One region of the Provencibacterium massiliense genome, then DNA from elsewhere that is predicted to be linked to it. Evidence: riboswitches for the same ligand, from Rfam matches in the RefSeq annotation. Region 1 holds a riboswitch; the other holds the start of a gene.
What was found. Region 1 has a riboswitch for thiamine pyrophosphate ahead of B5477_RS03605 (energy-coupled thiamine transporter ThiT). Riboswitches for the same ligand answer to the same signal wherever they lie in the genome.

Region 1 (3,406 bases):
GCCGCCGTAGGGGGTGGTAAAGGGGTTGAGGGTGATCGGATCGGGGTTCTGCGTAGGGTTTTGCGCGTGCGGTCCGCTGCCCTCTCCCAGGCGGGAGCCGCAGATCTGGCAGAAGATCCCGTCGGACGGGTTGACGGTGCCGCACTTGGGGCAGCGCAGCGGAAGGGAGGCGTCGTACTTGGTCTCCTCCTGGGCGCGCGCGCCCTGCTCGCTCCATTCGGTGTGCGTCTCGTGCAGCTTCTGGTTGACGCAGCTGCCGGCCTTTTGATAGCAGGTGCGGTGATAGGGGGTGCCGCAGACCGGGCAGACCACAATATCGTCGCCATCGGTGAACTTTTGCTCACAGATCGGGCATTTTACGCCGGTATATTTGCTCATATAGCCGAGGATCTCCTCTCACAGGTGGGCACATTCGGGTTCGTAATCCACAGTATACTATATTTTACCGCAAAAATCCATACCTATGAGAAAGGACTAAGGATATTGGGCAGGGCCGCCGGCGTTGTAAAAGGATAGACGGTATGATAAGATAAACGGTGCATACTTTACAAGGGCGCGTGTGATGATATATAATAAATGGTAAAGCGTTTGGCCGCATTGCGGCAGGAATGGAGACGGATTTATGCTGGAATTTGAACAGCTCATGCTAAAGCTGCGGGATACCAAAAAGGAGCTTTTGGACCTGCGCCAGGCGGTCGGGTACGACGCGGCCGCCGAGAAGCTCGGGGCGCTCGAGGAGCGCACCAAGGACGAATACTTCTGGAACGACGTATCCGGCAGCCAGAAGGTATTAAAGGAGATTTCCGCCCTCAAGGGGCGCAAGGAGGACTACGACAAGCTCTACGCCCTCTACGAGGACATCGAGACGCTCTGCGAGCTGGGCAATGAGGAGGGGGACCTCTCGGTGCTGGGCGAGGTGAGCGAAGCCTATGAGCAGCTCGAACGCAGGATCGAGGAGCAGCGCCTTTCCACCCTGCTCTCGGGCGAATATGACCGCAACAACGCCATCCTCACCTTCCACGCCGGGGCGGGCGGCACCGAGGCGCAGGACTGGGCCCAGATGCTCTACCGCATGTATACCCGCTGGGCCGAGCGCCGGGGCTTCAAATATAAGCTGCTCGACTGGCTGGACGGGGACGAGGCCGGGATCAAGAGCGCCTCGATCCTGATCGAGGGGCAGAACGCCTACGGCTACCTCAAGTGTGAGAGCGGGGTGCACCGCCTGGTGCGCATCTCCCCCTTCGACGCCTCGGGACGGCGGCACACCTCCTTCGCCTCGCTCGAGGTCATGCCCGAGATCGACGACGACACCGAGGTGGAGATCAACCCCGTCGATTTGCAGGTGGACACCTACCGCAGCTCGGGCGCGGGCGGGCAGCACGTCAACAAGACCGAATCGGCGGTGCGGATCACCCATCTGCCCACCGGGATCGTGGTGGCCTGCCAGAACGAGCGCAGCCAGCACCAGAACCGCGAGGTCTGTATGAAGATGCTGCGCTCCAAGCTCATCGAGATCAAGGAGCGCGAGCACCTCGAGCGGATCGAGGACATCAAGGGCGACCAGAAGGAGATCACCTGGGGCAGCCAGATCCGTTCCTACGTTTTTATGCCCTACACCATGGCCAAGGACCACCGCACCGGCTTCGAGGTGGGGAACATCGGCGCGGTGATGGACGGGGACATCGACGGGTTCATCAACGAGTACTTAAAGCAGCAGGCCAACGGCACCCTCGGCGAGGGAAAATAGCGGTTGACAAGCGGCAAAAAAGTGAGTACAATCAGAACCGGACAGTTTCATAAACCACAGGGGAGCTGGGAAGAGCCCGGCTGAGAGAGAAATCCGACTGATATTTCAAAACCCTCAAACCTGATCTGGGTAATGCCAGCGTAGGAAACGTGATTGCTTTGGTTGCGCCTCGCGGTATTTGCCGCGGGGCGTATCGTTTTCCGGGGGAGGTTTTCTGGACTGCCGAAATAAATTGATTTTGGAGGAAGGAAAGATGAACGAAAAAACAAAGAAACTGGTGGAAAGTGCGTTGATGATCGCCCTGGCGCTGATCCTCAACAACGTCTTTCGGATCAAGGTGGGGGCCGCGGGCGGCTCGATCACCCTGTTTTCGATGCTGCCGCTGACCCTGCTCGGCTACCGCCACGGAGTGCGCTGGGGCGTGCTCTGCGGAGCGGCCTACGGGCTGCTGGACATGATGACCGGCTTTTCGGGCGCGGGCGGCAGCGCCTGGGTGGTCATCGGCGCGGCGGTGATCGACTACCTGCTGGCCTACGGCGCGATGGGGCTCGGCGGCGTTTTCCGCCACTCGATCAAGAGCCAGACCATCGGCTATACCGCAGGCTCGGCGCTGGCGGTGCTGGTGCGCTTTGCCTGCCACTTCGTCTCCGGGTTCCTGGTCTGGGGGTCGCTCGTCTCGGACGGCTTCGGGGCGATTGCCTACTCCTTCACCTACAACATCGCCTACATGGGCCCCGAGATGGTCACCACCATCCTGGGCGCGCTGGTTCTCTCGAAGGTATTTTCCCTGGCGAGCGCCTCGATCACCCGCAAGAAGATGGCATAGGCGGCGAGGCGGTGAGCCACCGCTCCCGATTCGCGAAAGAATCTTTTACGAATGCGGCCATGCTCAGCCCGCGCTCTGAATAATAGGGTTCCAAGGGGGCTAACGGCGCCGATGGCGCCGTACTCCTCTGGCGGGGAGTTTGAGGGCGAGGAGCCCTCATCAATCGTAGAAAGGCGCAGGGAGGGGTGAACCCACCAAGAGGGGGTTCACCCCTTTTTGATGAAATTTCCCACCACTTTTCACAAAATGGTCAACTATTTTTCTCTACAATGCAGTATAATGGAAGGAAAGATGAGTCAAAGGAGTAACGTGATGTCCAGAGATTTGCGCACCTATCGCGGTTACGGCAACCGGCGCTACAGCCGGAAGGTGATGTTTTTCATCTCGCTCGCCATCTCCCTGTGCGTCGCCGGGATCGTGGTGGGGGTGATCATCCACGACTGGATGGGCCAGGCGAAGGCGTTTTCACCCGACGGCTATGAAACCGCCGCGCAGGTGGGGATGCTCACCGATACCAAGGCGGGGGATCTGTGGGACCTCGATTCCTTCAGCTACCGCCTCAACGAAAAGCCGGTCGTCAGCAGCAAGGAGGGCACGGCAAACCTGCGGATCGAAAATCCGCCCGAGAACCAGCAGCTCATGCGGGTGACCCTGACCCTTGCCGACGGCACCCAGCTCTACCGTTCGGGGCTGATCAAGCCCTATCATTACGTCGAGCATGCGGCGCTCTCCTTTGTGCCGGAGCTTGGCAGCCACGAGGCGACGGCCCTCATCGAAGCCTGCGACAGCGTCAGCGGCCAGACCCTTCACACGGTGGAAAAGTCCCTTACGCT
Region 2 (3,406 bases), on a different contig from region 1:
CAGGGGCTGGGCGATTCCAAGACCCCGCTGCTCTTCCTGACCATCGCCTGTTTTATCAACATCGTGCTGGACCTGGTCTTCGTCGTCAACTTCCATTGGGGTGTCGCCGGGGTGGCGATCGCCACCGTGATCGCCCAGATCTTCTCATGGGTGTTCGGCATCTTCTATATCAATAGGAAGTACGACTTCATCCACATCTCCCCCTTCAAGCTGCGCTTCGTCAAGCCACTCTTTGTGCAGATTATCCGCCTAGGGATCCCTTCCGGAATCCAGCAGGCACTCTTCTCGGTGGGCAGTATCGCGGTGCAGTCGCTGGTCAATTCCTTCGGTCCCGCTTTCATGGCCGGCTTTAACGTGGCGAACAAGCTGGATACCTTCGCCTTCCTCCCCATCCAGAGCATCACCAACGCCGTCACCACCTATGTGGGGCAGAACATCGGCGCGGGCAAGCTTAAAAGGGTACACCGCGGGACCATCTCGGCTTTGGTGATGTGTGTTTTGGTGAGCATAGTCCTCGGCGGCGGGGTAATCCTTTTCGGCTCCCAGCTGATGGGGCTCTTCACCACCTCGCAGGAGGTTATCGCCTCGGGCTGCGCCTACCTCAACCGGGTCCTTCCCTTCTATGTTCTGCTTGCGCTTCTCTTTGTCTTCAACTCGGTCATGCGCGGCGCGGGCGAGATGGTGGTCCCCATGGCCTCCTCGATCCTTTCCCTCTGGGCGGCGCGCGTGCCCGCCTCCTACCTGATTACCCATTTCTTCGGGCGGGACAACATGTTCTTCAGCTATGCGTTCGGTTGGGCAATCGGCGCGGCTCTCACCATGTTCTTTTACTTCAAGGGCGGCTGGAAGCACAAGGCCATCACCTATTCCCAGTACGATGAGGCCGCCGACATCGACAACTAATATGCGAAAGCGGGCCGTTGAAAGAATCAACGGCCCGCTATTATTTTTCTCTAAAACAAAGCGGCGGAAGGAATATGACCGTAGATCGGCCGTCTAAATCCTTTGGCTGAATTCAATTTGCTCCCCCGAGGGACCGACAAGCGTAAAGTAGCGCACCTTGTGCTCGAACATGTTGAGAGTCCGGATCCGCGGCTCAAGCAGCGGCAGCTTCTTCTCTTTCACCCGCTCGAACGCCTCCTCAATGTCCGCCACGCTGAGCGCAAGGTGATCGATCGCCCCGCTCTTCCCGGCGATCGGGCCTCCCTGATAAACCTCGATCTCCACATTTCTGAGGCGCAGATACGCCATACGGATCAACTTGCCGTCCTCCTGCGGAAGCTCGGTAAAATACTCCAGCCCAAAGCCGATCGCCTCGTAAAACTGGATGGTGTGCTCGATGTCCATCGTCGGGATGCCAATGTGCTCTATCCCGATGATATTCTCTTCCAGCGTCATAACCGGCCCTCCTCTCCCCACATTCCAACTTCATTATAGCACCGCAGGCCAAGGAGAAAAAGTCCTTTTTGGTTGACAGGCCAAAAGAATTGCAGTAAGATATACGCGAGTGACAAAAAAGTGAACATCAGGGGTGCTGAAAGGATTTATTGATAAATCCCGGTTCGGCTGAGAATGGAGGGACGTTCCCCTCCTAAACCCTTTAACCTGATCCGGATAATGCCGGCGTAGGAAGAAATGGTTGCTGTATATCTGCCAATTTCTGCGCAAGGCTTTCCTTGCGCTTTTTTGTTTGCTTAAATTTTCGGGCAAAGCCCGGCAAAAGAAAGGAAGTTTCATCATGCAAAAACCAGAAGCAAGCATTGCCATCCAGGTGGTGCCGAAGGCCCCGAACAACGAGGAGGCCGTGCGGATTATCGATGCTGTGATCGCCCACCTCAAGGGCAGCGGGCTGCCCACCTATGTCGGTCCGTTCGAAACCTCGGTGGAGGGGGACTACGACACCCTCATGCAGCTGGTCAAGGACTGCCAGCTCATCTGTACCCGCGAGGGCGCGCCGAGCGTCGCCGCCTATGTTAAAATCTCCTACAACCCGAACGCCGGGGTGATGACCATTGATGAAAAAGTCACCAAGCATCATCAGTAAGCTCTACCCGCTGAGCTTTCTCGCCCTGCTTTTGCTGCTGTGGTGGCTGGCCTGCGCGCTTGAGCTGATCCCCGCATTCATGCTCCCCTCGCCCGGCAGGGTGCTGGCGGCCTTCATCGGGGATTTTCCCCTGCTCATGCAAAACGCCGCCGTCTCACTGACGGAATCCGCCATCGGGCTGTCGACGAGCATCGCCGCCGCCTTTTTTCTGGCGGTGGCGATGGACCGCTTTGCGTTCCTGCGCCGGGCCGTCTATCCGGTGATTGTACTCACCCAGACGGTGCCCACCATTGCCGTCGCGCCGCTGCTGGTGCTCTGGCTGGGGTATGGGCTGCTGCCCAAGATCACCTTGATTTTCATCACCTGCTTCTTCCCGCTGGTGGTCAGCATCCTCAGCGGCTTCGCCGCAGTGGACCCGGATACCGTCCGCCTCTTTCAGTCGATGGGCGCCTCCCGCCGTCAGATTCTTTGGCAGCTCAAACTTCCCTCGTCGCTGGAAAGCTTCTTTTCCGGGCTGCGGGTGAGCACGGCCTATTCCATCGTCGGAGCGGTGGTGGCCGAATGGCTGGGCGGCAACGGCGGGCTCGGGGTCTATATGACCCGGGTGCGCAAGGCCTATGCCTTCGACAAGATGTTCGCGGTGATCTTCCTGATCAGCGGGATCAGCCTGCTGGCGATGTGGCTGGTCTCCCTGCTCCAGCGCGGGGCCATGCCCTGGAAGCACAGGCAGGACACCCGCGCAATACTGAAATAAAAGGAGAACCTGACATGCCGATAAGAAAACTGCTCAGCCTGGCGCTGGGCCTTTCCCTCTGTATGGGCGCGCTAAGCGCCTGTGCGGGCCCAACCTCAACGGCACAGCCGCAGGAAGCCGGACAGAAGGCCATTACCGTGGTGCTCGACTGGACGCCCAACACCAATCATACCGGGCTCTATGTCGCACTGGAAAACGGCTTTTATCAGGATGCCGGACTGGATGTAACGATCGTCCAGCCGCCCGAGGACGGCTCGATCGCGCTGGTCGCCTCGGGCAAGGCGCAGTTCGGAGTAAGCATCCAGGAAAACCTCGGAACCGCACTGAGCGCCGATCCGCCCCTGCCGGTGACCGCCGTGGCCGGGATCATCCAACACAACACCTCGGGGATCATCTCCTTGAAGAGTGCCGGGATCGACAGCTTCAAGTCCCTGGAAGGGAAAAAATACGCCACCTGGGACGATCCCTTCGAGCAGTCGATGATCCGGGATTCGATGAAGGCGCAGGGCGGCGACTTTGGCAAAGTGGAACTGATCCCCAGCACGGTCTCCGACGCGATCTCCGCCATCCAGACCAATGTGGACGCCGTTTGGGTCTATGAGGCGTGG

Region 2: linked by a shared signal. The riboswitch ahead of B5477_RS08950 (thiamine-binding protein) and the one ahead of B5477_RS03605 (energy-coupled thiamine transporter ThiT) in region 1 are both predicted to bind thiamine pyrophosphate.

The regions. Positions count from the first base shown of each region.
Region 1 covers NZ_FWCH01000010.1:254,146-257,551, forward strand. Annotated here, with positions in the region: gene B5477_RS03595 (RING finger protein) at 1-378, opposite strand, end outside; gene prfB (peptide chain release factor 2) at 623-1,747, shown strand; TPP riboswitch at 1,798-1,911, shown strand; gene B5477_RS03605 (energy-coupled thiamine transporter ThiT) at 2,001-2,573, shown strand; gene B5477_RS03610 (hypothetical protein) at 2,886-3,406, shown strand, end outside.
Region 2 covers NZ_FWCH01000012.1:812,565-815,970, forward strand. Annotated here, with positions in the region: gene B5477_RS08940 (MATE family efflux transporter) at 1-903, shown strand, start outside; gene B5477_RS08945 (VOC family protein) at 997-1,398, opposite strand; TPP riboswitch at 1,518-1,649, shown strand; gene B5477_RS08950 (thiamine-binding protein) at 1,739-2,044, shown strand; gene B5477_RS08955 (ABC transporter permease) at 2,016-2,798, shown strand; gene B5477_RS08960 (ABC transporter substrate-binding protein) at 2,813-3,406, shown strand, end outside.